DNA from 2 places in the Bordetella pertussis 18323 genome. Region 2 is predicted to be linked to the other one. Evidence: predicted binding sites of a transcription regulator. Region 2 holds the regulator's gene; the other holds the start of a gene.
The links. Region 2 encodes sigma-54, which starts transcription at its own class of promoters, with help from an activator protein. Its sites were predicted from a motif close to TGGCANGNAANCTGCTTT; they were not measured.
Positions count from the first base shown of each region.

Region 1: glnA (type I glutamate--ammonia ligase) is a predicted target of sigma-54. The motif match lies at 2,957-2,974, and genes of this name have one in related genera.

Region 1 is NC_018518.1:1,983,873-1,999,451, reverse strand. Features, by position in the region: gene rdgB (RdgB/HAM1 family non-canonical purine NTP pyrophosphatase) at 1-557, shown strand, start outside; gene BN118_RS09415 (IS481-like element IS481 family transposase) at 656-1,606, shown strand; gene hemW (radical SAM family heme chaperone HemW) at 1,628-2,848, shown strand; gene glnA (type I glutamate--ammonia ligase) at 3,034-4,446, shown strand; gene glnL (nitrogen regulation protein NR(II)) at 4,510-5,577, shown strand; gene ntrC (nitrogen regulation protein NR(I)) at 5,577-7,064, shown strand; gene BN118_RS09390 (LysR family transcriptional regulator) at 7,074-8,018, opposite strand; gene BN118_RS09385 (pirin family protein) at 8,178-8,876, shown strand; gene BN118_RS09380 (pirin family protein) at 8,954-9,859, shown strand; gene BN118_RS09375 (ABC transporter ATP-binding protein) at 9,879-10,664, opposite strand; gene BN118_RS09370 (ABC transporter permease) at 10,669-12,339, opposite strand; gene BN118_RS09365 (Fe(3+) ABC transporter substrate-binding protein) at 12,463-13,512, opposite strand; gene BN118_RS09360 (ferredoxin--NADP reductase) at 13,834-14,610, shown strand; gene BN118_RS09355 (LysR family transcriptional regulator) at 14,675-15,577, opposite strand.
Region 2 is NC_018518.1:543,042-558,620, forward strand. Features, by position in the region: gene leuA (2-isopropylmalate synthase) at 1-831, opposite strand, end outside; gene BN118_RS02605 (hypothetical protein) at 1,258-1,905, opposite strand; gene rpoN (RNA polymerase factor sigma-54) at 1,922-3,343, shown strand; gene BN118_RS02615 ((2Fe-2S)-binding protein) at 3,436-3,738, shown strand; gene BN118_RS02620 (LysR substrate-binding domain-containing protein) at 3,766-4,644, opposite strand; partial or broken gene BN118_RS02625 (DMT family transporter) at 4,752-5,680, shown strand; gene BN118_RS02630 (IS481-like element IS481 family transposase) at 5,911-6,861, opposite strand; gene thpR (RNA 2',3'-cyclic phosphodiesterase) at 6,954-7,520, opposite strand; gene BN118_RS02640 (ferritin family protein) at 7,610-8,491, opposite strand; gene ubiB (ubiquinone biosynthesis regulatory protein kinase UbiB) at 8,666-10,228, opposite strand; gene BN118_RS02650 (ubiquinone biosynthesis accessory factor UbiJ) at 10,225-10,860, opposite strand; gene BN118_RS02655 (Tim44 domain-containing protein) at 11,089-12,111, opposite strand; gene ubiE (bifunctional demethylmenaquinone methyltransferase/2-methoxy-6-polyprenyl-1,4-benzoquinol methylase UbiE) at 12,277-13,053, opposite strand; gene phoB (phosphate regulon transcriptional regulator PhoB) at 13,217-13,915, shown strand; gene phoR (phosphate regulon sensor histidine kinase PhoR) at 13,927-15,237, shown strand; gene BN118_RS02675 (heavy metal response regulator transcription factor) at 15,293-15,579, shown strand, end outside.

The DNA.
Region 1 (15,579 bases), 1.4 Mb from region 2:
TGTTCGCCCCGCTTGGGATAGAACTGGTGCCGCAAAGCGAATTGGGCGTCTCGGAGGCCGAGGAGCCTCACGCCACCTTTGTCGAGAACGCGCTGGCCAAGGCCCGCCACGCCAGCCGGCATACCGGCCTGCCGGCCCTGGCCGACGATTCGGGCCTGTGCGTGGTGGCGCTGGGCGGGGCGCCGGGCGTGCATTCGGCCCGCTACGCCCAGCAGCCCGGCGGCGCCCGCAGCGACGCGGCCAACAACGCCTTGCTGGTGCGCGAGCTGGCCGCGGCCGGCGACCGGCGCGCCTGGTATGTGGCGCTGCTGGCGCTGGTGCGCACCGAGAACGATCCCTGTCCGCTCATTGGCGAAGGGCTCTGGCACGGTGAGATCGTCGATGCGCCGGCCGGCGAGCATGGCTTCGGCTACGACCCGCATTTCTATCTGCCGCAGCAGGGTTGCACCGCCGCCCAACTGGCGCCGGAGCACAAGAACCGCATCAGCCACCGGGCGCAGGCCCTGGCGCAGCTGCTGGACAAGCTGCGCGCAACCGGGCCGGTGGACCGGCCCTAGCTGTGAAGATTCAATAGGTTGTATGCATGGTTCATCCGAACCGGATTTGAGAAACTGGAAATCGCCAACTCCCCAGTTCACTCAAGGAGCCCGGCCGGATGAACACCCATAAGCATGCCCGATTGACCTTCCTACGTCGACTCGAAATGGTCCAGCAATTGATCGCCCATCAAGTTTGTGTGCCTGAAGCGGCCCGCGCCTATGGGGTCACCGCGCCGACTGTGCGCAAATGGCTGGGCCGCTTCCTGGCTCAGGGCCAGGCGGGCTTGGCCGATGCGTCCTCGCGCCCGACGGTCTCGCCCCGAGCGATTGCGCCGGCCAAGGCGCTGGCTATCGTGGAGCTGCGCCGCAAGCGGCTGACCCAAGCGCGCATCGCCCAGGCGCTGGGCGTGTCAGCCAGCACCGTCAGCCGCGTCCTGGCCCGCGCCGGTCTGTCGCACCTGGCCGACCTGGAGCCGGCCGAGCCGGTGGTGCGCTACGAGCATCAGGCCCCCGGCGATCTGCTGCACATCGACATCAAGAAGCTGGGACGTATCCAGCGCCCTGGCCACCGGGTCACGGGCAACCGACGCGATACCGTTGAGGGGGCCGGCTGGGACTTCGTCTTCGTGGCCATCGATGACCACGCCCGCGTGGCCTTCACCGACATCCACCCCGACGAGCGCTTCCCCAGCGCCGTCCAGTTCCTCAAGGACGCAGTGGCCTACTACCAGCGCCTGGGCGTGACCATCCAGCGCTTGCTCACCGACAATGGCTCGGCCTTTCGCAGCCGCGCCTTCGCCGCGCTGTGCCATGAGCTGGGCATCAAGCACCGCTTTACCCGACCTTACCGCCCACAGACCAATGGCAAGGCCGAACGCTTCATCCAGTCGGCCTTGCGTGAGTGGGCTTACGCTCACACCTACCAGAACTCCCAACACCGAGCCGATGCCATGAAATCCTGGCTACACCACTACAACTGGCATCGACCCCACCAAGGCATCGGGCGCGCTGTACCCATCTCCAGACTCAACCTGGACGAATACAACCTATTGACAGTTCACACCTAGCCGGTCGAGGCGACTACGCGCATGGCCATCACGATTCCCATCCGCAACCTGGGCGGGCCGGCCGCCGGCGCGCGCGTCCTCGCGCCGGCCGGCGCCACGCTGACCAGCCTGCCGCCGCTGTCGGTCTATGTGCACGTGCCCTGGTGCGTGCGCAAGTGTCCCTATTGCGACTTCAATTCGCATGCCGCGCCGGGCGAGATTCCCGAACGCGCCTACCTGGACGCGCTGCTCGCCGACCTGGAGCAGGCCGTGCCCGAGGTATGGGGGCGCCAGGTCATTTCCGTCTTCATCGGCGGCGGCACGCCCAGCCTGCTGTCGGCGGCGGGGCTGGACGAGCTGCTGGCCATGCTGCGCGCCTGCCTGAACCTGCTGCCGGACGCCGAAATTACCATGGAGGCCAACCCGGGCACTGCCGAGGCCGGACGCTTCCGCGATTACGCGGCCAGCGGCGTGACGCGGCTGTCGCTGGGCATCCAGAGCTTTGACGATGCCCAGCTGTCCAGGCTGGGCCGCATCCATGACGCGGCCCAGGCGCGCGCGGCCATCGCCATGGCGCAGCAGACGGTCGAGCGCGTCAACCTGGACCTGATGTTCGCCTTGCCGGGCCAGGAGCTCGAGCAGTGCCGCGCGGACCTGCGCCAGGCGCTGGCCTTCGGCACGGAACACCTGTCGCTGTATCACCTGACGCTGGAACCCAATACGGTTTTCGCCAAATACCCGCCGGAATTGCCGGACGACGATGCCAGCGCCGCCATGCAGGACATGGTCGAGGAGACCCTGGCCCAGGCCGGGCTGGCGCGTTATGAGGTCTCGGCCTATGCCCGCCGGGGCGCGCGTTGCCGGCACAATCTCAATTACTGGGAGTTCGGCGACTACCTGGGCCTGGGGCCCGGCGCCCATGGCAAGCTGTCGTTTCACGACCGCATCGAACGCCAGGCGCGCCTGCGCAATCCGGATTCCTGGATGCAGCGCGCCATGGCGCGCGATGGCAGCCATGTGGCCGAAAGCCGGGTCGTCGGGGCGGGCGAACTGCCGTTCGAGTTCATGCTCAATGCGCTGCGCCTGAAAGAAGGCGTGGCCGCGCCCTCGTTTGGCGAGCGCACTGGCCTGTCGCTGGCGGCCATCGCGCACCAATTGGAAGCAGCGACCCGGCGCGGCCTGCTCGACGCCGATCCGACCCGCCTGCGCGCCACCGCACTGGGCTGGCGCTTCCTGAACGATCTGCAGGAAATGTTCCTGTAATCGCTGCGCACCAAAATAGGGCAACCAGCGCCCCGTGTTTTGCACCATAATGGTGCTGAATTCCTGTTTTCGCATTCCGCGGCCGCCTCCTTCCAGGAGTGCGGGACCTGGCACGCATTTTGCTTGCCTGTTTATTGCCAGTCGGGCAACCAAGGCCCTCGACGCTTTTATCTTATGGAGATGACATGGCAAGCCCCAAAGACGTTCTCAAGCAGATCGCCGACAACGAAGTCAAGTTCGTGGATTTCCGCTTCACCGATACGCTCGGGCGCGAGCACCACGTTTCCGTTCCCACCTCGGCTGTCGACGAGGACAAGCTGGAGAGCGGGCAGGCGTTCGACGGGTCGTCGATCCCGGGCTGGAAGGGCATCGAAGCCTCCGACATGCTGTTGATTCCCGACCTGGACACGGCCAACCTGGACCCGTTCCGCGAAGAGCCGACCTTGATCCTGAGCTGCGACGTGGTCGAGCCGTCGGACCTGAAGGGCTATGACCGCGACCCGCGTTCGCTGGCCAAGCGCGCCGAAGCCTACCTGAAGTCCTCCGGCCTGGGCGATACCGCCTACTTCGGTCCGGAACCCGAGTTCTTCGTGTTCGACGGCGTGACCTGGAACACCGACATGTCGGGCACCTTCGTCAAGATCAAGTCGGAAGAGGCGCCGTGGTCCAGCGGCCTGGAATTCGAAGGCGGCAACATGGGCCATCGTCCGGGCCCCAAGGGCGGCTACTTCCCCGTGCCGCCGGTCGATTCGTTCCAGGACATGCGTTCCGAAATGTGCCTGCTGCTCGAGCAGATGGGCGTGCCGGTCGAAGTGCACCACCATGAAGTGGCCGCGCCCGGCCAGCTGGAAATCGGCACCAAGTTCAGCACGCTGGTGCAACGCGCGGACTGGAACCAGGTCATGAAGTACGTGATCCACAACGTGGCGCACGTATACGGCAAGACCGCGACGTTCATGCCCAAGCCCATCGTCGGCGACAACGGCTCGGGCATGCACGTGCACCAATCGATCTGGAAGGACGGCCAGAACCTGTTCGCGGGCAACGGCTACGCCGGCCTGTCGGAGTTCGCGCTGTACTACATCGGCGGCATCATCAAGCACGCCCGCGCGCTCAATGCCATCACCAATCCGGGCACCAACTCGTACAAGCGCCTGGTGCCGCACTTCGAGGCGCCGGTGAAGCTGGCCTATTCGGCCCGCAACCGCTCGGCCTCGATCCGCATCCCGTACGTCGGCAACCCCAAGGCGCGCCGCATCGAGACGCGCTTCCCGGATCCGCTGGCCAACCCGTACCTGGCGTTCTCGGCCCTGATGATGGCCGGCCTGGACGGCGTGCAGAACAAGATCCACCCGGGCGACCCGGCCGACAAGAACCTGTACGACCTGCCGCCGGAAGAAGACGCCAAGATCCCGACCGTCTGCGCGTCGCTGGAAGAGGCCCTGGCCGCGCTGGACAAGGATCGCGAGTTCCTGACCCGTGGCGGCGTGTTCAGCAACGACATGCTCGACGCCTACATCGAACTGAAGATGGGCGAAGTCACGCGTCTGCGCATGACCACGCATCCGGTCGAATTCGACATGTACTACAGCCTGTAATCCGGGAGGCTGTGCGGCGGCGGGCCTCGCGGCCCGCCCGCCGCGCCGTCCCGGTTGCCTCCTATGACGAATGTCGATGCTTTTGATCTGCTGGCCACATCGGTCTTCCTGCTGAACGAGCGCGGGCATATCGAATACGCCAATGCCGCCGCCGAGGACCTGTTCGGCCGTTCCCGCAAGCAGTTGCGAGGCCTGTCGGCCGCGACGCTGTTCGACAATCCCGAAGACCTGCAATCGGCCATCGACAGCGCGGCCGCCGGCAAGTTTGCCGACGTGCGCCAGCTGGCCTCGCTGCGGCGGGTGGTCGAGTCGGTGGAGGTCACCGTCACGACGGTGTCGCTGTCCGGCCAGGCCTGGCCGGTATTGATCGAGACGCGCGAGATCGAGCAGCGCGTGCTGGCCGATCGCAACCAGCGGCTGGTCGACGAAATCGAATCGCATCGCGAATTGCTGCGCAATCTCGCGCACGAGGTCAAGAACCCCCTGGGCGGCCTGCGCGGCGCGGCCCAGCTGCTGGAAGCCGAGCTGCCCAGCGCGGCCCTGGCCGAATATACCCAGGTCATCATCACCGAGGCCGACCGGCTGCAGGCGCTGGTCGACAGGCTGAGCGGTCCGCAGCGCGTGCCGCTGGCCGCGCGGCCGGTGAACATCCATGAAATCTGCGAGCGCGTCTGCGCGCTGATCCAGGCCGAGTTCCGCGACGCGGTCGAACTGGTGCGCGACTATGACGCGTCGGTGCCCGAGCTGCGCGGCGACGCGGCCAGGCTGATGCAGGCGGTGCTGAATGTGGCGCGCAACGCGGCGCAGGAGCTGGTGCAGCAGAAGCCGGGCGCCGACGTGCCCGCGCCGCGCGTCGTGCTGCGCACGCGGGTGGCGCGCCAGGTCATGCTGGCGTACCGGCAGCACCGGCTGGCGCTGGTCGTGTCGGTGCTGGACAACGGGCCGGGCGTGCCCGAGCACATCCGCGAGCGCATTTTCCATCCGCTGGTGACCGCGCGCGCCGGCGGCACCGGGCTGGGCCTGAGCCTGGCCCAGGATTTCGTGCAGCAGCACGGAGGCATCATCGAATTCGAGTCCCGTGCGCGGCACACCGAATTCCGGTTGGTATTACCGATGGAGCCCCCACTTTGATGAAACCCGTTTGGATTGTCGACGACGACCAGGCTATCCGCTGGGTGCTCGAGAAGGCCCTGGCGCGGGCCGGCATCGCCACCCGCAGCTTCTCCCGGGCCGCCGATGTCCTGCAGGCGCTGGCGGCCGACGTGCCGTCGGTGCTGGTGTCGGACATCCGCATGCCGGGCGGCGATGGGCTTGAACTGCTGCGCCAGATCAAGGAGCGCAATCCCGGGCTGCCGGTGATCGTCATGACCGCCTTCGCCGACCTGGACAGCACGGTGTCGGCGTTCCAGGGCGGCGCGTTCGATTACCTGGCCAAGCCATTCGACGTCAACGAGGCGGTGGCGCTGATCCAGCGCGCCATGCAGGAGGGCGAGCCGGCGGCCGACGCGGGCGCGGCGGGCGAGCCGGCGCAGAACGGCGAGCGCTGGGTGATGACGCAGTCCTCGTCCACCGCGATGCAGGAAGTGTTTCGCGCCATAGGCCGGCTGGCCCAGTCCAAGGTGACGGTGCTGATCACCGGCGAGTCCGGCACCGGCAAGGAGCTGGTGGCGCGGGCCCTGCATGGGCACGGCGCGCGCGCCGGCGGGCCGTTCGTTGCGCTGAACGCCGCGGCGATTCCGCGCGACCTGCTGGAGGCCGAGTTGTTTGGGCACGAGCGTGGCGCCTTCACCGGAGCCAATACGCTGCGGCGCGGACGCTTCGAGGAGGCGCATGGCGGCACGCTGTTCCTCGACGAGATCGGCGATATGCCGATCGAGTTGCAGACCCGCCTGCTGCGCGTGCTGGCCGAGGGCAGTTTCTACCGCGTGGGCGGGGCGCAACCGGTGCGCGTGGATGTGCGCATCGTCGCGGCCACCCACCAGCCGCTCGAACAGCGCGTCGAGCAGGGCCTGTTCCGGGAGGACCTGTTCCATCGTCTCAATGTGATCCGCCTGCGCCTGCCGCCGCTGCGCGAACGGGTCGAGGATATTCCGGCGCTGGCCCAGCACTTCCTGGCCACCAGCGCCCGGGCGCTGGGCGTGCCGGTCAAGCGCTTGACGCCCGACGCGCTGGCCGTGCTGGCGCGTTTCGATTTTCCCGGCAATGTGCGCCAGCTGGAGAACTTCTGCCATTGGCTGACGGTCATGGCTCCGGGGCAGACGATCGATCGCAACGACCTGCCGCCCGAAATCCGGGCGGTCGAACACCAGCAGGCGGCGGCCCGGCAGGCCGAACCGGCTGCCGCGGCTGCCGCGGCCGGGACGGCGCCGGCCCCGGCCGAGGCGCCGGATGCCGCGCCGCGCAACTGGCACGCAGCCTTGCTGCGCGATGCGCAGTTCCGCCTCGAGCGCGGCGAGCCGGCGGTCATGGCGACGCTGACGCGCCAGTTCGAGAAGATCCTGCTGCAAAGCGCCCTGGATGCGAGCCGGGGGCGGCGGGTGGAGGCTGCATCGCGGCTGGGCATCGGCCGCAATACCATCACGCGCAAGCTGCGCGAGCTGGGTATCGACGACGAATAGCGCCAACCTTCACGACACGCCCAGCAGGCTTTCGCACAGCCGGGGCGAGCGCAGCCGCTCCAGCCACCACTGCAAGGCCCGCCCGGGGTTGGGATCGCGCCAGGCGTAGACCACCTGCTCGGTGAGCGGCACGACGTCGTCGGTGGGGCAGGTCGCCAGCAGGCCCTGGGCGAGGTAGGGCGCGGCCAGGGTCAGGGGCAGGTGCCCCACGCCGATGCCGCGCACCTGGGCGTCGATCTTCGCCTGCATGGTGGGCATGACGATCACGGGCTGTTCGCGCAGCAGGCCGCGCGTGCGGGGCGGCAGGTCGCGCGACGTGTCGGCCACCACGATGGCGCAATAGGCCGCGATGTCGCGCGCGCTCAGGGGGCGCCCCAACGCGGCCAGCGGATGATGCGGCGCCACGCAGAAGGCGAACTGGGTCTGCCCCATGGCCTGGGTGCGGTAGGCGCCCGACGGCGCGCCCGCCGCGTCGGCGCCGATCAGCAGGTCGGCGCGGCCGGAGGCCAGCGCATCCCAGTTGCCGCTGAGCACTTCGGCGGAAAAGCGCAAGGTGGTGGCGCCGGCCAGGGCGCGAAAATCCTCGATCAGATCGTACAGCGGCGTCCAGGGCAGCACGGCGCTGACGGCGATGCGCAATTCGCCTTCCCAGCCGGTAGCGACGCGCTTGACGCGGCTGGCCAGCGCGTCGAGCGATTGCAGCACGTGGCGGCCTTCGGCCAGCAGGGCCTGGCCGGCGGGCGTGAGGGCGGCCCGATGGCCGCTGCGGTCGAACAGCAGCATGTCCAGTCCGTCTTCCAGCTTGCGGATGGCGTAAGTGACGGCCGAAGGCACCTTGCCCAGTTCGCGCGCCGCCTTGGCGAAGCTGCCATGGCGGGCGATGGCGTCGACCATGACGAGCAGGTCGGGCGTGATGGGCTGGCCGGGGGGCGGGGCGGCGCGTGGACGGGGCATGGCGGCCTCCACTCATTCAAATTAATTGAATGATGTCATCAAATCCATCCCTCATCAAGGCGCCGGGGGAGGGGCACAATGGGCCCATGTTGTGAATGCCTGCACTCGGCATCCGGCCGATGTACGGAACATTCATATTATTGAAATAAGGAGTTCGCCATGCTTACCCTGCGTCGCAGCGCCGAACGCGGCCATGCCAACCACGGCTGGCTCGATACGCACCATACGTTTTCCTTCGCCAATTACTATGATCCGGCCCATATGGGCTTCGGGCCGCTGCGTGTGATCAACGATGACCGCATCGCCGCCGGCCGGGGCTTCGGCACGCACGGCCACCGGGACATGGAAATCATCACCTATGTGCTGGACGGCGCGATCGCGCACAAGGACAGCATGGGCAGCGGCTCGACCATCCGCCCCGGCGATGTGCAGCGCATGAGCGCCGGCCGCGGCGTGATGCATTCGGAGTTCAACCCGCAGCCGGATGCCGCGACCCATATGCTGCAGATCTGGATCGAGCCCGATGTGGCGGGTATTGCGCCCGAGTACGAAGAGAAGCGTTTTCCCGAGGCTGACAAGCGCGGCCGGCTGCGCCAGCTGGTTTCCCCCGACGGCGCCGACGGATCGCTGCGCATCCACCAGGATGCGCGCCTGTACGCGGGCCTGTTCGACGGCACGGAAAGCGCCGAGCTGCCGTTGGCGGCCGGACGCCGCTCGTGGGTGCACGTGGCGCGCGGCAGCCTGGTCGTCAATGGCCAGAGGCTGGGCGCGGGCGATGGCCTGGCGCTGCAGGACGAGGCCGCGGTGCGGCTGGGCGACGGCGAAGGCGCCGAAGTCCTGGTATTCGATTTGCCGTAAAGTGAGACGGGCGCCGCCAGCCGGCGCCCATTTTTCCACGGCGCGGCCGCGCGGCCAGCCGGTACAGGAGGAGAGCCATGTCGATTTTGAACAATGCGCCGCAGTCGGCGGTACAGACCATCGTGGTGCCGCGCACCAGCGACCTGGGCGGATTCGAAGTGCGCCGCGCCTTGCCGTCGGCGCAGCAGCGCTCGGTGGGGCCGTTCGTGTTCCTCGACGAGATGGGCCCGGTGCAGTTTCCCGCCGGCGTGGGCATGGACGTGCGGCCCCACCCGCATATCGGGCTGGCCACGGTGACCTATCTCTACGAGGGCTCGCTGGTGCACCGGGACGGGGCCGGCAATGTCCAGACCATCCTGCCCGGCGAGGTCAACTGGATGACGGCCGGCCGCGGCATCGTGCATTCTGAGCGCACCGCGCCGGAAAGCCGGCTGGCTCCGCTGCGCATGTATGGCCTGCAGATGTGGGTGGGCCTGCCCAAGGAGCACGAGGAAACCGACCCGGGTTTCGTGCACTATGGCACGCAGGCGCAACCGGTGGTCGAAGGCGAGGGCGTGCGCGCCCAGGTGATCGCCGGCTCGCTGTTTGGCCAGACCTCCGGCGTGCGCACGCTGTCGCCGCTGTTCTACGGCGACGTGCAGCTGCAGGCCGGGGCCACGGTGGTGGTGCCGCCCGAGCACGAAGAGCGCGCCGCCTACCTGGTCGAGGGGACGGTGGACATCGAGGGGCAGGCGTACGAACCCGGCCTCCTGATCGTGTTCGCGCCGGGCGTGGCGGTGACGATCCGCGCGCAGACGGCGGCGCGCATGGCGCTGGTGGGCGGCGAGCCCCTGGACGGCCCGCGCTTCATCTGGTGGAACTTCGTCTCCAGCAGCAAGGACCGCATCGAACAGGCCAAGGAAGACTGGACCAGGAACCGCTTCGGCCAGGTCGTGCCGGGCGACGAAACCGAGTTCATCCCCTTGCCGCCGCCGCGCTCCTGAGCGGTCCGCCGCGTCCCTGCTAGCGTCCGCGGTCGAACGCCTGCAGGCGCTGTTCCACCAGGGCTTCGCGGCGGATGAAATCGCGCACGAACGGACTGGCCGGGTGCTGGTGCAGGTTGTACGGGGTGTCCCACTGCTCGATATGGCCGCGCGCCATGACGCCGATGCGGTCGGCGATGGCGAAGGCCTCGGCCTGGTTGTGCGTGACCAGGATGGCGGTGTGGCCGGTGCGCTTGAGGATCTCGCGCACCTCGAAGGCCAGGCGTTCGCGCGTATCCACGTCGAGATTGGAAAACGGCTCGTCGAGCAGGAGCAGGTCGGGCGAGGGCGCCATGGCCCGCGCCAGCGCCACGCGCTGCTGCTGGCCGCCGGAGATCTCGTGCGGATAGCTGTCGGCCGATTGCGCCAGGCCGACCAGTTCCAGCATTTCGGCCACGCGCTGCGCGCGCGCCGCGCGCGCCGGGCGCGACAGCCGGCGCAGGCCGAAGGCCACGTTCTGGCTGACGCTCAGGTGCGGGAAGAGGGCGTAGTCCTGGAACATCATGCCGACGCGGCGCAGTTCGGGCGCCACCTGCACGTCGGGCGACGAAATGACGGCGCCGTCCAGCGCGATGTGCCCGGCCAGCACCGGCTCGAAGCCGGCGATGGCGCGCAGCACGGTGGTCTTGCCGCAGCCGGATTCGCCCAGCAGGCAGCCGATGTGGCCGGCGGGCAGGCTCAGCGACAGATCGTCGATGATGGTCTTCAGGCCCTGGGGCGTGTCGTAGCCCAGCCGGATGTGATCGAGTTCTAGCAGGTCGGCCAAGGTATCAGTGTCCCATCTTCAGATTGGTGCGCGCCAGCAGGATGACCGGGATCAGACCGGCCGCGACGATGGCCAGCGCGGCGACCGCTCCTTCTTCGTAGGTGCCGCGCGCCGCCTCCGCGTACAGCCAGGTGGCCAGCGTCTCGAAATTGAGCGGGCGCAGCAGCAGCGTGGCGGGCAGTTCCTTCATGGTGTCCACGAACACCAGCAGCGCGCTGGCCGCCAGGGCGGGGCGCAGCAATGGCAGGTGGACGCGGCGCAGCGTGCCGGCGGAGGTCTCGCCCAGCAGCCGCGAAGCCTGTTCCAGCGAGGCGGGAATGCGCGCCAGGCCGGCTTCGATGCCACCGGTAGAGATCGCCAGGAACCGGATGGTGTAGGCGCATACCAGCGCGCCCGTGGTGCCTATCAGCAGCAGGCCGTTCCAGCCGAACAGCGTGGACATGGTGTGGTCGAGCCAGGCGAAGGGCGCCAGCAGGCCGATGGCCAGCACCGTGCCGGGCACGGCATAGCCCAGGCTGGCGATGCGCCCGCAGGTGCGGCCGGGGTTGAACGAGGCGCTCTCGCGCAGGCTGCGGCCGGCCCAGGCCACGACCAGGCCGCACAGCAGCGTGACGATGGTGGCCAGGGCGGCCACCATCAGCGTATTGCGCAGCCCGGCCCAGAGCTGGTCCGAGACGCCGCCCACCAGATGCAGGCGCTTGTAGGTTTCGACGATCAGGTACAGGGCAGGCGCCACGAAGCCCAGCACCACGGGAATCCAGCCCAGCACGGCGGCCAGCGCGGCGGCCGGACCATGGAGCCGGCGTGGCTGCATGGCGCGCATGCGCTGCGTGTTGGCGTAGCGCTGCCGCTTGCGGCCGTGGCGTTCGAGCAGGATGAGGGCAATGACGAACACCAGCATGGTCAGCGCGATCTGCGCCGCGCTGGCCAGGTCGGAGCGGGTGATCCAGGTAGTGTAGACGGATACGGTCAGTGTCTGCACGCCCAGGAATTCGGAGGCGCCGATGTCGTTGAGCGTCTCGAGCAGCGCCAGGCTGACGCCGACCGCGATGGCCGGCCGCGCCATGGGCAGGGCCACGCGCAGGAACACGCCGACGCGGCCGGCTCCCAGTGTGCGGGCGGCTTCCAGCAGGCTGGCGGCCTGGGTCATGAACATCACGCGCGTGCTCAGGTACACGTAGGGGTACAGCACGAAGCCCAGCACGAAGATGGCGCCGTAGATCGAGCGCAGGTCGGGCAGGCGGAACTGGCGCGGGCTGTCGTATCCCAGCACGGCGCGGATGGCGCCCTGCACCGGCCCGATCGGATGCAGCAGGTCGAGATAGGCGAAGGCGATGATGTAGGTGGGCACGGCCAGCGGCAGCAGCAGGGCCCAGGTCAGGGTGCGGCGGGTCGGGAACTCGTAGGCGGTGACCAGCCAGGCCGCGCCGGTGCCCAGCATCGTGACCAGCACGCCCACGCCGGCCAGCAGGATCATGGTGTTGGCCATGGCCTGCGGGAGCACGTAGCGGGTCAGGTGGGTCCAGTGCGACAGGTCGGCGTGCAGGGCCCACCATGCCAGCGCCGCCACCGGCGCCAGCACCGCCAGCGCGATGAGGGACGCGCCGGCCAGCCAGCCGGAGCCGCGTTCGCTGAAGCGGGTCCGCGCGCTGCGCGGCAAGAAAGTGGTGTGCATGCTACGGGGAAAAATGCAAAGCGGCCGGATGGCCGCTTTGCCGACAAACAAGGCAGTTCATGCCGTGCGCCAGGCAACGCCCGCGCCGCCGCAATGGCGTGGCGGGCGTGAGTGTAGCGCGGCTCAGTTGTCGAAGCCCACCTTGTCGACCAGTTCGCTGGCCTGCTTGCGGTACTTGGCGATCTCGGCCACGGGCAGGGTATCGACCTTCAGCGGGCCGAAGCTGGCCACCACCGCGTCCAGCTTGACGCCGGCGCGCACCGGGTACTCGTAGTTGGCCTGGGCGTACAGCGTCTGGGCAGGCTCGGAGACCAGGTACTCCAGCAGCTTGACGGCGTTGGCCTTGTTGGGCGCGTGCGCCGCGACCGCGGCGCCGCTGATGTTGACGTGGGTGCCGCCATCCTTGGCGGTGGCGAAGGTCGGGCGCACTACCTTGATGGCGTCGCCCCACTTGCGGGCGTCGGTGCCCGGCTCGGCGTTCTTCATGTGGCCGACGTAGTAGGCGTTGGCCAGGCCGATGTCGCAGATGCCGCCGAGGATGTCGCGCGCCACGTCGCGGTCGCCGCCGGCCGCCTTGCGGGCCAGGTTGGCCTTCACGCCGCGCAGCCATTTCTCGGTGGCCTCGGCGCCGTCATGGGCGATCATGGCCGCCACCAGCGCGGTGTTGTAGGGGTGCTGGCCCGAGCGGATGCACACCTTGCCCTTCCATTTGGGGTCGGCCAGGTCTCCGTAGCGGAAGCTGTCCAGCTTGAGGTCTTTCTCGACGTAGAGCACCCGGTCGCGCAGCGACAGGGCGTACCAGCTGCCTTCGGCGCCGCGCAGGTTGGCGGGCACCACGCTGTCGAGCGTCTGCGACTGGATTTTCTGGGTGACGCCGCCATTGACCAGGTCGATCAGGTTGCCGATGTCGACCGTCATCAGCACGTCGGCCGGCGACTTGTCGCCCTCGGCCCTGACGCGTTCGAGCAGGCCGTCCTTGACGAAGACGGTGTTGACCTTGATGCCGCTGTCCTTGGCGAAGGCGTCGAGCAGAGGCTGGATCAGCTTGGGTTCGCGCGTGGTGTAGAGGCTGACCTCATCGGAGGCCAGCGCCTGGGCGGAGAACGTGGCAACGCCCGCGAGCGCCAGGGCGCGCAGCAGCGGGATCAGGGAGGAACGCTTGGTCGACGGCATGGAATGACTCCGGCAGGACAGGAACGCACGCCGATGCGGATTGCAGTTGCGTGCGCTAACGAAAATGATTATCAACTGAGACGGGCACAATAACAGGAAGCGGACCGCTGTTCAACTTCTTGAAAGGTCAGTTTGCGGGCGCGGCGGGGTGGGAATTGACCCCGATCAAACGGCATATGGGTATTACGATTAATAAGAGCAGTTCTCAGCTACTTGCGTTAAAATCAGGATTAACCCTAGGTTCGCCCATGCGTTGCGCGCGGCGAGGCCTCTTCCCGTTTCTTCCTTTGTGCGCTGGAAGGCGCCGTAATTTACAACGACATGGCAGCTTTCAATACCGAGCGCGTCCTCAGCGTGCGCCACTGGAACGACACCCTTTTCTCCTTCACCACCACCCGCGATGCGGCGCTGCGCTTTCACAATGGCCATTTCGTCATGATCGGCCTGGAAATCGAAGGCAAGCCGTTGATGCGCGCCTACAGCATCGCCAGCGCCAATTACGAGGAAAACCTCGAGTTCCTCAGCATCAAGGTGCAGAACGGGCCGCTGACCTCGCGGCTGCAGCACCTCAAGGAAGGCGACACCATCCTGGTCAGCCGCAAGCCGGTGGGCACGCTGGTGGTCGACGATCTCAAGCCGGGCAAGCACCTGTATCTGTTCGGCACCGGCACGGGCCTGGCCCCGTTCATGAGCATCATCAAGGATCCCGAGGTCTACGAGCGGTTCGAGAAAGTGGTGCTGGTGCACGGGGTGCGCTGGGCCAGCGAGCTGGCCTATGCCGATTTCATCGAGAAGGAACTGCCCGGCAACGAGTTCTTCGGCGACATCGTGCGCGACAAGCTGGTCTATTACCCCACCGTGACGCGCGAACCGTTCCGCAACCAGGGCCGCATCACGCAGCTGGTCGACTCGGGCAAGCTGTGCGCCGACATCGGCCTGCCGCAGCTGGACCCGGCGGTCGACCGCGCCATGATCTGCGGCAGCCCGCACATGCTGGCCGATATCCGCGCCATGCTGGACAAGCGCGGGTTCGAGGTTTCGCCGGGCGTGGGCGAGCCGGGCGACTACGTGTTCGAGCGCGCGTTCGTGGACAAATAAGGCCGTGCGCCGCCAGGAAAAGCCGCCTTCGGGCGGTTTTTCTTTGGCCGCGCGCCGGCGCCGTTCATGCGTCGAACGGCCGGGCGCCCAGCGTCTCGATCACGTGGTCCACGAAGCAGGTGATGCGCGCGGCCAGCGCGGTGTTGCGGTAGTAGACCGCGTTGACCGGCTGGCGCACGTCCAGAGTCTGCCTGGCGAACAGTTGCACCAGTGCGCCGGCGCGGCGGTCCTCGCCGGTCATGAAGTCCGACAGGCAGACGATGCCCAGGCCCGCCAGGGCCATGTGGCGCAGCGTTTCACCGCTGGACGAGGCGATGGTCGGCCGGATGCGCAGGACGGCGCCGTCCGCATCGCGCAAGGGCCAGTCGTTCAGCGTCTCGGGCTGGGTGAAGCCAAGCAGGGCATGTTGCGCGAGTTGCGCGGTGCGGGTGGGCGCGCCGCGACGCTCGAGGTAGGCGGGACTGGCGAGCACCCGCAGGCGGCTGGTGCCGACGGCGCGGGCGTGCAGGGTGGAGTCTTTCAGCACGCCGATGCGAAACGCCACGTCGGTGCGCTTTTCGATCAGATCGACGATGCCTTCGTTGGAATTGAGCTCCAGCTCCACCTCGGGGTAGCGGGCATGAAAGCCTGCTATCAGCGGTACTAGCACATGCAGCATGAACGGAGTGGCCGCGTCGACCCGCAGCCGTCCGGCCGGGCGCATGCGGCGGGCCGCCATCTGTTCCTCGGCCTCGCCGACCGAGGCCAGGATGGCGCGCGCATGCTGCAGGAAAGCGGCCCCTTCCTCGGTCAGCTCGAGCCGGCGGGTCGTGCGGCGCACCAGGGTGGTCTGCAGCTTTTCCTCCAGCCGGCCCAGCGTGCGGCTGGCGGCCGAGACCGTCAGCCCGAGCTGTTCCGCGGCCGCGGTGATCGAACCCGTGTCCACGACGGCCACGAAGGCCTGCAATTCGTCCAGGGTGGTTTTCATTG
Region 2 (15,579 bases):
GCTGCCGAACAGGCAGCCCTCGATGCGGTCGGCGCCGGCCATCACGGCGAATTCGGCGGCCGCCACGGCGGTGCCGCGGTCATTGTGCGGGTGCACGCTCAACACGATGCTGTCGCGGCGCGCGAGGTTCTTGTGCATCCACTCGATCTGGTCGGCGTACATGTTGGGCGAAGTCGCCTCGATGGTGGCCGGCAGGTTGAGCACCATCTTGCGCTGGGGCGTGGCGTCCCATTCGTCGGCCACCGCGTTGGAGACGTCGAGCGCGAATTCGGGCTCGGTGGTGCTGAAGACTTCGGGCGAGTACTCGTAGCGCCATTGCGTTTGCGGGTACTTCGCCATGTACTGCTTGACCATGCGCGTGCCGGTGACCGCGATGTTCTTGATTTCGTCGCGGCTCATGTTGAACACGATCTTGCGGAAAGCCGGAGCGCAGGCGTTGTACAGGTGGATCATGGCCTGCCTGGCGCCGGCGGCGGCCTCGACGGTGCGGCTGATGAGATCTTCGCGCGACTGGGTCAGGACGATGATGGTGACGTCGTCCGGGATGCGCTTTTCATCGATCAGCTTGCGCACGAAGTCGAAGTCGGTTTGCGACGCCGACGGGAAGCCCACTTCGATTTCCTTGAAGCCGATCTTCACCAGCTGCTCGAAAAAACGCACCTTGCGTTCGACGCTCATGGGCTCGATCAGCGACTGGTTGCCGTCGCGCAAGTCGGTGCTCATCCAGATGGGCGGCTGGGTGATGCGGCGGCTGGGCCAGGTGCGCTCGGCGAAGTCGCGCGCAAAGGGTTGGAACGGTACGTATTTGGTGGCGGGGTTGGCGAGCATCATCAGTACACCTCGATCGGTTTCTTGTGAATCCCGTAGAGCCAGCGGTAATGACGTCGGCCATGGTGACGGCCGCGCATGGGGCTGGCCCACTGCATTGCGTTGGTCGTTTCGCGGGCAGTTTGGCCGTAAATCGGCCGGATTCAGTTTAATAAAACGGGGGAAAACGCGTGTGGCGAGCGTACGGCTGCCGAGCTACCACGGGGCACTAGGCCCGGCAACCGATCGGTAGGCGTAGTAGCGATAGGGCGGTGGGGGACACCGCGAGGCGCAGGCCGGCCACGGCCGCATTGGAGCGGTCGTAGGCAATCGCGAGGAAGGTGCGTTGGGCGGCCATAACCTATAGTCAAACACATTTCCCGGCGCAGCGCAAATGTAAACGGCGCGCCAGGGCGCGCCGTCAGGCCGGTCCGGGATGCGCCCAGGCGCTCAGCGCGCCGGCCCGATATGCGGCTCGGCGAGCCTGGGCTCGACCGCGCGCGGTTCGGTAATCCGCGGCTCGGCATGGCGCGCCGCGCAGTGGCGCTCGTCGGGGCCCGGCCGGTGCGCCGGCGCATCCAGGATGCCGGATTGCTCGCGCACCAGCGCGATCTTGCCGATGTGGTTATGCCGCAGTTCGGTGTGGGCGCGTTGCAGATCGCCCACGGTGAGCGGTTCTTCGCGCTCGCCCCACACCCAGCGCAGCACGTCCAGGACCTCCGGCGAGAGCCGCGGCGCCAGGTCGGACAGCACGTCGGTGGGGACCACGGCGGCGCGGCCGGCGGCGATGCTGGATCCCAGCCAGGCGCGTATGGAGAAAAACACGATCAGCGACCAGATCGCCACCACGCCCCACCAGAAGTAGGGGTTGACGCGGGTCAGCATGTCGACGGCCTGCTGGCCCAGGGCATGCATGCCCTCGAACGACAGCGACTTGCCGAAGGCCAGCAGCCAGGCGGCCACGAGCAGCCAGATGACGGCGGCGATGGCGACCACCACGACCCGGAATATCAGGCGGGGGAGCGCCAGTTTCAACAAGGCCTGGCCGATCAGGCGGCCGTCCTGGCGGATGCGTTCGGGCGAAGTGGGATTCATCATGCAAAATATTGTACCTATGACTCGTCCCGCGCTAGAACTTCGTCCTGGTCAACATTTGACGTTGACCCCTCAACTGCAACAGTCGATCCGGCTGTTGCAGCTGTCGTCGCTGGAGCTGGAGGCCGAACTGTCGCAGGCGCTGGCCGAGAATCCGTTGCTGGAACGCGACGAAGATCCGGCGCGCGAGGAGCAGGCCGACCCCGAGCGCGAGGCCTCGGTCGAGGCCGACGAGGCGCCGGATACCGAACTGCGCCTGGACGAGATGCCCGGTTCGGGCGGCGTTCTTCCCGACGACGACAGCGACCTGCCGCAGGCGGCGCGCCCGGATACCCTGCGCGAACACCTGCTGGGGCAGCTGGCGCTGACGCGCGCCGCGCCGCGCGATGCGGCGCTGTGCGGTCTGCTGATCGACGAACTGGACGAGAACGGCTACCTGGATTCGCCCCTGGAAGAGATCCTGACCTGGCTGCCGGCCGAGGTGCAGGCCGACCTGGACGAGCTGCGCGCGGCGCTGGCATTGCTGCAGTCGTTCGATCCGGCAGGCATCGGCGCGCGCGACATGGCCGAATGCCTGCAGCTGCAGTTGCGCCAGCCCGATCCGGCGCGCCTGCCCGAGGCGGCCGATGCCGAGGTGCTGGCCTGTGCGCGGCGCATCTGCGCGCAGCATCTGCCCTTGCTGGCCACCGGCAACGTGGCCCGCGTGCGCGAGGCCGTGCAATGCGACGAGGCGGTCGTGCGCGCCGCGCATGCGCTGATCCCGCGCCTGGAACCGCGGCCGGGCCGCGCCTGGGCGGTGCCGGCGGCCGATTACGCCATTCCCGACGTGATCGTGCGCCGTACCCGCCAGGGCTGGCAGGCGGTGCTCAACAGCGCCGTCGTGCCGCGGCTGCATGTCAATGCCGTCTATGCGCAAGTGCTGGGCGGCCAGCGCCAGGGCGGCAACGCCGGCCTGCAGGCGCAGCTGCAACAGGCGCGCTGGATGATACGCAACGTGGAGCAGCGCTTCGACACCATCCTGCGCGTGGCGCAGGCGATCGTGGCGCATCAGCAGGCGTTCTTCACCCAGGGGCCGGCGGCCATGCGGCCGCTGATCCTCAAGGACATCGCCGGCGAACTGGATCTGCACGAATCGACCATTTCGCGCGCGACGACGCAGAAGTACATGCTCACACCGTTCGGTACGCTGGAGCTCAAGCGCTTCTTTGGCGCGGGCGTGTCCACCGATGGCGGAGACGCCACCTCGGCCACCGCGGTGCAGGCGGTGATCCGCCAGATGGTGGCCGACGAGGATCGCGCCAAGCCCTTGTCGGACAGCCAGATCATGCAGCGCCTGGCCGACCAGGGCATCGTCATTGCCCGCCGCACGGTGGCCAAGTACCGCGAGGCGCTGCGGATTGCGCCAGCGACGCTGCGCAAGGCCCACGCCGCGGGTCGTTAGGACGCCTCCTAATTTGTTCCTGATTTCAGGTAGTTAGCTGCGGGATTCGTTGCAAATTTGCCGCTCGGAGCAGCTTGCGCGTGACAGAATAATTGCCGATAATTGTTCTCATGTACATTTGCATATGTAATGCCGTTACCGAACGCCAAGTCCGCGCCTGCGTGGACGCGGGCGCGGCTACGCTGGGCGATCTCCAGTTCGAACTGGGCGTGGCCACGTGCTGCGGCTGCTGCGCGGCAACCGCCACCGAGTACCTGCCCGGCGGGCGGGCCTCGAGCGTGTGCGAAGTGCGGTCGGTCGCCGTTCCGGTCAACCCGCCCGCGGCGCTCGAGCCCGTAGGCACGCCCCAACCGGCGGCCAACGGCTTTCCGATTCCCCTCGTCGCCGTCGCCTGAGCGACGCGGCGCCTTGCGCCAGCCGGCTCATGCTGCCTGGCGCAATTTATCGTCCCCACAGAAGTCCATGATCAGGCGGGCCAGTTCGTGCACCGCCCGCGAGCCCGTATCGCTCATGCACAGCGCCAGCTCGCTGGGCGCCGGGCGCGGCAGCAAGGCGTCGCAGCGCGCCATTGCGGGCGTCTGACAGCGCTGCTCCAGCAAGGCCACGCCCAATCCGCCCTCCACCGCCGCCTGCAGCCCTGACAGGTTGGGACTTTCGTATGCGATGCGCCAGCGCCGGCCGGCGCTCTCCAGCGCATGGATGGCGCGGTTGCGGTACTGGCAGCCCTGCGGGAACGCGACCAGGGCAATCGGGTCGGGCAGCGTGGCGGGGCCGCCGGCCGCGCACAGCCAGTGCAGGCGCTCGGGCCACGCCGCCCGGCTCGGGCCGGCGCCGGGCTCGCGCTTGAGCAGGACCAGGTCCAGTTCGCCGCGGGCCTGGGCCCGGTGCAGGTTGGCGCTGAGATCGCAGCGCATCGACAGCCGTACCTGCGGATGCCGGCGGGCGAAGTCGGCCACCATGTGCGTCAGCCGGGTGACCGCCAGGTCGTCGGGCAGGCCCAGCCGCACGACCTCCAGCCGCCGCTCGCCGCTGACCACCTCGCGGATTTCGTTGGAAAGCGCCAGCATGCGCCGCGCATAGCCCAGCAGCCGCTCGCCGTCCTCGGTCAGCCGCACGCCGCGCCCTTCGCGGATGAACAGCGCACATCCCAGCGCGTCTTCCAGCTTGCGGATCTGCTGGCTGACGGTCGATTGGGTGCGGTGCACGCGTTCGCCCGCACGGGTGAAGCCGCCGGCGTCGACGACGGAAACAAAGCTGTGCAGCAGGTCCAGGTCCACGGCGGTTCGCTCCGGAAAATGCATCGGTTTTTCAAATACTTTTGATCCAAATAAAGAATTTGTCAATGGATCGGGCCGCTCGCAGAATGCAGGCTAAGGTCGCCGCTGGCGGCCGGCAACGGGAAGCCATCATGAAGACCACATCGGCCGCGGCAGCGGCAGGCGCCTGGCGCGGCGCGCCGGACCGCGCGGCCACGCCCTGGGGCGCCATCGCCGTGTTCTGCCTCTTGTGGAGTTCGGCCTTTGCCGCGGCCAAGATCGCCGTGCACGATGGCCCGCCACTGGTGTTGCTGAGCGCGCGCTTCCTGCTTGCCGGCGTGCTGCTGCTGGCGGTGGCGCGCCTGGGCGCGGGATGGCGCCCGCCCGCGCCGCGCGAGCTGGCCGTGCTGGCACTGCTGGGCGTGCTCAACAATGCGCTCTACCTGGGGTTGAGCTGGACGGGCTTGACCACCGTGTCATCGGCCTTCATGGCGGTGCTGATCAGCACCAATCCCTTGTTGATCGGCATTCTGGCCGGACCGGTGCTGGGCGAGCGGCTTGGCTGGCGCAAGCTGGCGGGCCTGTGCCTGGGGCTGCTGGGCGTGGCGCTGGTGTTGCGTTCGCGCCTGTCCGGCATGCACGAAGACCTGCACGGCACCCTGCTGGCCGGCGGCGCGCTGCTCGCGCTGGTCGCCGGAACGTGCTGTACAAGCGCATGGCGCCAGCCGCCGGCCTGTGGACGGCAACCGGCGTGCAGTCGCTGGCAGGCGGGCTGGCGCTGCTGCCAGTGGCGCTGAGCCTGGAAAGCGTGGCGGACGTGCGCCTGACGGTGGGCCTGGTCGGCAGCATGGCCTACATGGTCGTGGCGGTGTCGATGGGTGGTTACTACCTGTGGTTCCTGATCCTCGGCCGCGCCAGCGCTACGTCGGCCAGCGCCCTGCATTTCCTGATGCCACCCCTGGGCCTGCTGTTCGGCTGGGCCTTGCTGGGCGAGCCGGTCTCGCGCCTGGACCTGCTGGGTATCGTGCCGATTGCGCTGGGGATCTGGCTTGCGACACGGCGCGGGCGGGCCCCGGGCTGATTTGTGGCCGCGCGCCAACGGCGCGCGCGAGCGATCGTGCGCCATGCGCGGGCACCGCATTCGGGCGGGCCCGCGGCGCGCGCCACGGCGCAATTCGCGGCGCGCATGGCGCCGCAAGCCGCATCAGGCATGGCGCATGCATGCGGCCTGTCGAATACGCATACTCATTCTCATTGTCTTGACGCTTTCAGATTGCGCTTGCATCGCTGTTCATCAAATGCGCTCTTGGGCTAGGTGTGAACTGTCAATAGGTTGTATTCGTCCAGGTTGAGTCTGGAGATGGGTACAGCGCGCCCGATGCCTTGGTGGGGTCGATGCCAGTTGTAGTGGTGTAGCCAGGATTTCATGGCATCGGCTCGGTGTTGGGAGTTCTGGTAGGTGTGAGCGTAAGCCCACTCACGCAAGGCCGACTGGATGAAGCGTTCGGCCTTGCCATTGGTCTGTGGGCGGTAAGGTCGGGTAAAGCGGTGCTTGATGCCCAGCTCATGGCACAGCGCGGCGAAGGCGCGGCTGCGAAAGGCCGAGCCATTGTCGGTGAGCAAGCGCTGGATGGTCACGCCCAGGCGCTGGTAGTAGGCCACTGCGTCCTTGAGGAACTGGACGGCGCTGGGGAAGCGCTCGTCGGGGTGGATGTCGGTGAAGGCCACGCGGGCGTGGTCATCGATGGCCACGAAGACGAAGTCCCAGCCGGCCCCCTCAACGGTATCGCGTCGGTTGCCCGTGACCCGGTGGCCAGGGCGCTGGATACGTCCCAGCTTCTTGATGTCGATGTGCAGCAGATCGCCGGGGGCCTGATGCTCGTAGCGCACCACCGGCTCGGCCGGCTCCAGGTCGGCCAGGTGCGACAGACCGGCGCGGGCCAGGACGCGGCTGACGGTGCTGGCTGACACGCCCAGCGCCTGGGCGATGCGCGCTTGGGTCAGCCGCTTGCGGCGCAGCTCCACGATAGCCAGCGCCTTGGCCGGCGCAATCGCTCGGGGCGAGACCGTCGGGCGCGAGGACGCATCGGCCAAGCCCGCCTGGCCCTGAGCCAGGAAGCGGCCCAGCCATTTGCGCACAGTCGGCGCGGTGACCCCATAGGCGCGGGCCGCTTCAGGCACACAAACTTGATGGGCGATCAATTGCTGGACCATTTCGAGTCGACGTAGGAAGGTCAATCGGGCATGCTTATGGGTGTTCATCCGGCCGAGCTCCTTGAGTGAACTGGGGGGTTGGCGATTTCCAGTTTCTCAAATCCGGTTCGGATGAACCATGCATACAACCTATTGAATCTTCACAGGTAGCTGGCCCGTCCGTGCCAGGGCTGCGATTGCACCAGCGCGTAGTGGTCGTAGCGCCACGCCACGGGCGGCGGCGGCGCGGGCGCGGTGGCATGGGCGTCCACGTTGCGCAGCAGCGTGACATGCGGCTGGAAGCCCTGCTGCGGCGCCGGCCAGCCCAGGGCGCGCAGCCACGCCCACAAGTCGTCGTGCAGCGCCGCCAGGGCGGCGTCGGCTTGCTGCGGGCCGGCCCACACGATGCGTTGGCGGGCGAACAGCCCATAGCGGGCCAGCGCCAGGGTGGCCGGCGCGATGCGCCTTGCCGCGGTGGCGGCGCCCAGCTCGGCGACCTGCGCGGGCGTGGCCGCGCCCAGGAACGCCAGCGTCAGGTGCAGGGTATCGGTGCGCATGACGCGTCCGCCGTATGCCAGCTGCGCGTGCACCGCCCAATCCGCCAGCCGGGCCGCCGTGGCGGGGTCCGGCCACAAGGCGAAGAACAGGCGGGGCGGCGCGATCGCCGCTTCGGTCGGTGGGTGGGCCATGCGCGCATTATCGTCCGAAGCGCGGCAGGACCGAAGCACCGGCACACCGGCGCCCGTCCCGACATGGTGTGCCTGTCCCCGCCGGGACAGGCCCCCCCGCCATGCGCCATCCTGGCGGGACGCCGCCCCTAGGCCCCGGCCAGCACCAAGCCTTCCTGGGGCGCCAGCACGCGGCCGGTCTGCTCCTTGCGGTAGCGGTTCAGGTCCTTGACGCTGTCGAACTGGCGATCGAGCAGCTTGGACAGGATGTGCAGGATGCGGGTGGCGACCTTGCCCTCCCAGGTGCCGTCGAAACGGATCTGGGTGTCGAGCCAGTGCTCCAGCCAGCCCGGCTCGGGCAGGCGCGACTGCACCGTGTCGTTGGGGAACAGGGCCTTGTTGACGTGCAGGTTGGTCGGATGCATGGCCTGCGCGGTGCGGCTGGCCGAAGCCATCAGCACGCCGATCTTGGCGAACGACTGGCGGGCTTGCAGGCTGGTCTGGTCGCCGCGATTGTGCAGCGCGCGGCGCATGTACTGCAGGTAGGCGCCGGCATGGCGCGCCTCGTCCTTGGCGACCGTGCGGTAGATCGCCTTGATCACCGGCTCGGTGTGCCAGTCAGCGGCGCAGCGGTACCAGTGGTTTAGCCGGATCTCGCCGCAGAAATGCAGCATCAGCGTCTCCAGCTCCGGGGCCGGGTCGAACTCGAAACGGACCTTGTGTAGCTCCTCTTCGGTCGGCATCAGTTCCGGCCGGAAGCGGCGCAGGTATTCGATCAGGACCAGCGAATGCTTCTGCTCTTCGAAAAACCAGACCGACATGAACGCGCAGAAGAAATCGCTGTCGCCGCGGTTGTCGCGCAGGAACATCTCGGTGGCCGGCAAGGCCGCCCACTCGGTGATCGCGTTCATCTTGATGGTGTGGGCTTGCTCGTCCGACAGCTTGCTGCCGTCGAAGTCGTCCCATGGGATATCGGACGCCATATTCCAGCGCACCGCTTCCATGGTTTTGAAGAGTTCAGGGTAAAGCATAGTCGGCCCTTGTTCAGAATTCCCGCTTGGGGCTCATAGGATGGTGAAAATCGGTTCGGGTCGGCCGCGTCGAACACGGACCTGGCGAGTTCTACTAGTTATCGCCGGTTACCGCGAAGCTGTAATGACAGTTCGGTGACGAAACCATGACAGGAGGACTCAAATCATGATTCGCTACCGGTTCAAGGCCCACAGGGCCACGGCCACCGCCACGGCCAGCACCGCGGTCAGGGCGGCCGTCAGCCGATTGCCCTGCTCCTGGGCGCGGCGCAGGCGGTTCATCTCGGCCAGCAGGTGCGGCGTCAGGTTGGGACGGCTGAAATGCTCGTGCACCAGGCGCGGCAACGATGGCAGCATCTGCGACCATTGGCCGGCCTCCTTGGCCAGGCTCTGGCGCAGCCCCGTCAGGCCGATGCGCTGCCGCATCCAGTGCTCGAGATAGGGCTTGGCGGTTTTCCAGAGATCCAGGTTGGGATCGAGCTGGCGCCCCAGGCCTTCGACGTTGAGCAGGGTTTTCTGCAGCAGCACCAGCTGCGGCTGGATCTCGACATTGAAGCGGCGCGAGGTCTGGAACAGCCGCAGCAGCACCTGGCCCAGCGAGATCTCGGCCAGCGGACGGTCGAAATAGGGTTCGCACACCGCGCGCACCGCGCCTTCGAGCTCTTCCTCGCGGGTTTCGGGCGGCACCCAGCCCGACTCGATATGCAGCTGGGCCACGCGGCGATAGTCGCGGTGGAAAAAGGCCAGGAAATTCTGCGCCAGGTAATTCTTGTCGAACTCGGACAACGAGCCGACGATGCCGAAGTCCAGCGCGATATAGCGGCCCAGCGTCTGCGGCGCATCGGACACGTAGATATTGCCCGGGTGCATGTCGGCGTGGAAAAACCCGTCGGTGAAGACCTGGGTGAAGAAGATTTCCACCCCGCTGCGCGCCAGCGTCGGGATATCGATACCGGCGGCGCGCAGGCGGTCGACCTGGCCGACCGGGATACCGTACATGCGCTGCATGGTGAACACCGTGCTGGCGGTGTACTCCCATACCACCTCGGGAACGATCAGCATCTCGCCGCGGCCCGACTCCGGGCCGAAGTTGCGCCGCAACTGGCTGCAATTGGACGCCTCGCGCACCAGGTCGAGTTCGTCGTGCAGGTATTTGTCGAACTCGGCCACGACCTCGCGCGGCTTCAGCCGCCGGCCGTCGGCGCCCAGGCGCTCGATCACGCCGGCCACCACGCGCAGCAGCGCCAGGTCCTTTTCGATGACGTTGAGCATGCCCGGACGCAGCACCTTGACCGCCACCTCGCGGCCGTCGTGCAGCACGGCGAAGTGCACCTGGGCGATCGAGGCCGAAGCCACCGGATCGACGTCGAACTGGGCGAACAATTGCGCCGGCGGCGCGCCCAGCGCCGCCTCGATGCAGGCAGCCGCCTGCGCCGACGGAAATGGCGGCACGCGATCCTGCAGCAGCGCCAGCTCGTTGGCGATATCGGCCGGAATCAGGTCGCGACGCGTCGACAGCACCTGTCCGAACTTGACGAAGATCGGCCCGAGCGACTCCAGCGCCATGCGCAGCCGCACGCCGCGCGGCGCGCGCGGCCGGGTACCCAGCCGCATGATCCGCAGCAGGCACGTGGCCAGCGGGTGGTTCAGGCTCGACAGCACCAGCTCGTCGAGTCCATACCGCAGGGAAACCAGCAGGATGCGCAGCAGCCGCAGGAACGTCAGCATGGCATTCATGCGCCCCGCCTTGCGTCCAGGCGGGCCAGGCGCGCTTCCAGCGCCGCCGCCGAGCGCGCCAGCGCGTCGCTGTCGGCGCCGAACCGGGCCAGGTCCAGGCGCCATTGCTCCCATTGCGGCCGGCCCACCAGCACCGCGCTTTCCTCGGCCAGGTATTCGGAAACGTTGCGGGCCAGCCGGCCGCCGGCCTCGCGGGCGCCGCCGGCCAGCGCACGCGCGCCGCCCAACAGACGCGCCGCCGGAATGTCGCCGACCACGCGGGCCAGCTCGTCCTCGGCGTCCCAGCGCAGGTCGCGCGCCAGGTCCGCCACCACCTGCGCCAGCGCCGCGTCGCCCGAGATATGCGTCAGATCGGCGAAATCGGCGCGGCCGTCGCCGGGCAGCAGGCGAGCCAGACTGGAGGATTCGGCCGCCGACAGCGTGACGTTCGGCACCACCGCCGAATCGGCCTCCTGCACCCGCCCCTCGCTATCGATGGTCAGCGACAGCGCGAACCCGCCCAGCGCGAACCGCACGGTCTTGCCGGCGTGGCGCGCCAGCCGGTCGCGCGCCCAGGATTCGCGCTCGAGCAGCGCGTTCAGCGCGCGCGCGGCGATCCTCGGCAAGGTGGGCAGGGCAGCAAAAGGCAGCATGGAATCGACAGGCGCGGACCACCCGCGGGGTGTCCGCAGCAACAAAGACAAAAGCGCAGTGTAACGGGTTCAAAAGCACCGTGTGCCGGCTGGCCATTGATGCCGCGCAAGACCGGCCCATAAGCGAACCGGCCCTGGCGGGCCGGTTCACGGTGCAGCCCGGCCGTCGGGCCGGGACCGCGGGGCCGGTTCACGCGGGAACGGGCCCTGGCCATCCCGCCGTGGCGGTCAGCTGGCGTGTTCGACCGGAATCTGCTGGATACCTGCCAGCAGCCAGCCGCCGTCGGCCGGTTTGAACAGATTCCAGACTTCCTCGAAGCGGAACGCCTCGGTGCCCGGGGCTTCGCGCAGCATGCCGGAGAAGCGCACGCTGGCGAGGTGGCCATCGGAAACCGTCTCGATGCCGAGCAGCTCGGCGTTGAGCAGCACCACTTCGGTCTTGTTGGCGGCGGCGCCGCGCGCTTCCAGTTGCGGCTTGAGTTCGCTGATCAGGTCGTCGGTCAGGAAGTCGCGCAGGCTTTCGACCTCGCCGCTGTCCCAGATGCCCTGGATGCGCACGAACTGGTCCTTGGCCTGCTGCAGGAAACGCGGCGTGTCGAAATCACCCGGGATGAACCAGTTGCCGTCGTCGCCGGCCTTGGGCAGCGCGGCTGCCGCTGCGGCGGGCGCCGCGGCAGCGACCGGCGCCGCGGCGGGCTGCTGGGCAGGCGCCGGGTTCAGGCTTTCGCGCCACATGGGCTGCTGCGACGGTTGGCCGGGACGGTTGCCGCCCGCCGCGCCGTACGCGCCCTGCATGGCCTGGCGCGGCGCGCCGCCGCGCAGCCGGCGCACGATGAAGATGACGGCGAACACCACCAGGGCGATCAGCAGCATGCTGGCCATGAACTCGGCAAACGCGCCGGACAGGCCCAGGTGCGACAGCAGCGCGGCCAGGCCCAGGCCGGCGGCGATGCCGGCGATGGGGCCGAGCCAGCGCGACATGCCGCTCTTGGCGGCGGTGCCGGCGGCGGCCGTGCCTGCGGCGGCGGTAGCCGGACGCGCGGCGCTGGTGGCGCCGGCGGTGGAGCCCGCCCCGGCGGCCGGCGGCGTCACGGCCTGGCGCTGCTGGGTGATATTGGTGGATTGGCGGCCAAAGCTGGAGCCACCGCCCATGCGGCGGGCCTCCGCGTCAAACGACGCGCCCACCATCGCCGTGCCGGCGACGGCGACCAGCGCCATGGCGCAAAATCGGGAAAAACGGGATCGGGACATGCTTTTGTGCTCCTCGCGTACGCGCCGCCACTCCCCCGCGGGAGCGGCTGGAAAGGCCCCGGTTGGGGCCTGCGCGGCAAACCTTACAGGCAACTGAACAATCTAAGCATAACGGACAAGCCGGCACGCCACAAGTTCCCCGTGGCGCCGCGCAGGACGTGCGTTTCAGCCCAGCCGCACGCCTTCGTGCAGGGCCGCCACGCCGGCGGTCAGATTGAAGTACTGGACGCGGTCCAGGCCGGCGTCGCGCAACATGCCGGCCAGGGTTTCCTGGTCGGGGTGCATGCGGATCGATTCGGCCAGGTAACGGTAGCTGGCCTCGTCGTTGGCGACCTTCTTGCCCATCCAGGGCAGCACATTGAAGGAATACCAGTCGTAGGCCGGCGCCAGCGGCTTGGCCACGCGCGAGAATTCCAGCACCAGCAGCTTGCCGCCCGGCTTGAGCACGCGGGTCATTTCGGCCAGGGCGCGGTCCTTGTGGGTCATGTTGCGCAGGCCGAAGGCCACGCTGACGCGGTCGAAATACTGCGACGGGAACGGCAGGCGCTCGGCGTCGCAGACCGCGGTGGGCACCAGCAGGCCGCTGTCGGTCAGGCGATCGCGGCCGACGCGCAGCATGGATTCGTTGATATCGGTCAGCCACACTTCGCCGCTGGGGCCGGCGCGCTTGGCGAAGGCGCGCGCCAGGTCGCCCGTGCCGCCGGCGATGTCCAGCACCTTCATGCCCGGCCGGACCGCGGCGCGCCCGATCGTGAAAGCCTTCCAGACGCGGTGCAGGCCGGCCGACATGAGATCGTTCATGACGTCGTAGCGCGAGGCGACCGAATGGAAGACCTCGGCGACCTTGCGGGCCTTGTCGGCTTCGGGCACGGACTGGAAGCCGAAATGCGTGGATTGCTCGCCCTGCGGCGCCGATTCGGGCTGGGAATGAGGAGTTTGCATGGTGAAGTCCCGGTATATGGTCCAATGGTAGCCGATCGGAAGCGGCCCGCCGCCGTGGACGGCCTGGCCCGGATGTGGCTACGGTCACATACGTGAAATATTGCGGCCATACTATCGCAATGTTCGCGCCGCGCCGGCGCATGCTGCGTATCCATTGCCTACCATGTCCAGCACCATTCTTGTCGTTGAAGACGAACCCGCCATCCAGGAACTGATCGCCGTGAACCTTTCGTTCGCGGGCCACAAGGTCCTGCGCGCGTTCGATGCCGAACAGGCCCAGACCCTGATCCGCGCCGAGCTGCCCGACCTCATCCTGCTCGACTGGATGCTGCCGGGGGCCTCCGGCCTGTCGCTGGCCCGCAAGCTGCGCGACGAAGAGCGCACCCGCGCCGTCCCGGTCATCATGCTGACGGCCAAGGGCGCCGAACAGGACAAGGTCGACGGCCTGGAGGCGGGCGCCGACGACTACATCACCAAGCCCTTCTCGCCCAAGGAGCTGATGGCGCGCATCAAGGCCGTGCTGCGCCGCCGCGCCCCGCAGCTGACCGACGACATCATCGACGTCGCCGGGCTGAAGCTGGACCCGGTCACCCACCGCCTGTCGGGCCACAGCCAGTCGCTGTCCATCGGGCCCACCGAGTTCCGCCTGCTGCACTTCTTCATGACCCACCCGGAGCGGGTGTTTTCCCGCTCGCAGCTGCTCGACCAGGTGTGGGGCGACCACGTCTTCGTGGAAGAGCGCACGGTGGACGTACATATCCGCCGCCTGCGCAAGGCGCTGGAACCCAGCGGCCATGACGCGCACGTCGAGACGGTGCGCGGCAGCGGCTACCGGTTTACAGCACAGGTGCCGGCGCGCTAAAAAACCGCACGATGATCTGGCTGCGCACCCTTTTCATGATCGCCTTCTGGGCGGTCATGGCCCTGCTTGCCCAATGGCTGATCGGCGACCCGGCCGGCTGGCTGCTGTTCGGCGCGGCCACGGCGGCCATGCTGCTGTGGCGCAGCTGGCGCCTGCACCTGGTGTCGCGCTGGGCCCATGACCCCGAATCGGCGCCGCCGGCGGCCGTCGGCCCCTGGGACGACATCCTGGCGCCGCTGTATCGCTACACGCGGGCGCGCGCACGCGAACTGGCCGAAACGCGCGAAACCATGCAAAGCATGCTGGCCGCCGCCCAGGCGCTGCCCGACGGCGTGGTCACGCTCAACGAAGATTTCCAGATCGACTGGGCCAACCGCATGGCGCGGCGCCACCTGGGCCTGCGCCTGCCGGCCGACCGCGGCCACAACCTGCTGAACCTGCTGCGCGCCCCCGAATTCGTCGCCTATGCGCATCGCGGGCACTGGCCCGAACCCATCCTGGTGCGCCTGAGCCTGAACGGCCAGGAGCGGGTCATGATGATCCACCTGGCCGGCTACGCCAGCAACCAGCGCCTGCTGATTTCCCGCGATGTCACCCAGATCGAGCGCCTGGAAACCACCCGGCGCGATTTCGTCGCCAACGTCTCGCACGAGCTGCGCACGCCGCTGACAGTGCTCGCCGGCTTCCTGGAGACGCTGCGCGAGCTGCCGGCCGAGGCGCTGCCCGCCGAACAGCGCGACCAGTACATGGCCATGATGCACGAGCAGGCGCGGCGCATGCAGGCCATCGTGGAAGACCTGCTGACCCTGTCCACGCTCGAATCCTCGCCCGAGGCCGACCCGCTGGCCGTCGATGTCGGCGCGCTGCTGCGCACTGCCCGCCAGCAGGTCGAGGCGCTGTCGAACGGCCGGCATGTGTTCGAGTGGCAGATCGAGGAGGGGCTGGATGTGCTGGGCAGCGGCACCGAGCTGGCTTCGGCCCTGTCCAACCTGCTGACCAACGCGGTGCGCTACACCCCCGACGGCGGGCGCATCATCGTGCGCTGGCGGCGCGGCGCCGACGGCGAGGCGCTCTACAGCGTGCAGGACACCGGCATCGGCATTCCGGCGCGCCACCTGCCGCGCCTGACCGAGCGCTTCTACCGGGTCGACCGGGGCCGCTCGCGCGCGGCCGGCGGCACCGGCCTGGGCCTGGCCATCACCAAGCACATCGCCATGCGCCACGACGCCGACCTGCTGATCGACAGCGAGCTCGGCAAGGGCAGCACCTTCACGCTGCGCTTTCCCGCCGAGCGCGTGACCGGCGAAGATCCGGACCGCTGAGGCGGCGGGCGATCCAGCGCATAATGCAGGATCTCGACATTCTGCATCCGCCCCCATGTGCATCCTCGTTATCGAAGACGAGCCCAAGCTGGCCGACTATCTGCACAAGGGCCTGTCCGAGCAAAGCCATATCGTCGACGTCGCGCGCGACGGCGTCAACGGCCGCCACCTGGCGCTCGAGGGCGACTACGAACTGGTCATCCTCGACGTGATGCTGCCCGACATCGACGGCTTCGCCGTCCTGGCGGCGCTGCGCGCGGCCGCGCGCAACACGCCGGTGCTGATGCTGACGGCGCGCGACCGGGTCGAGGACCGCGTGCGCGGGCTGGAAGGCGGCGCCGA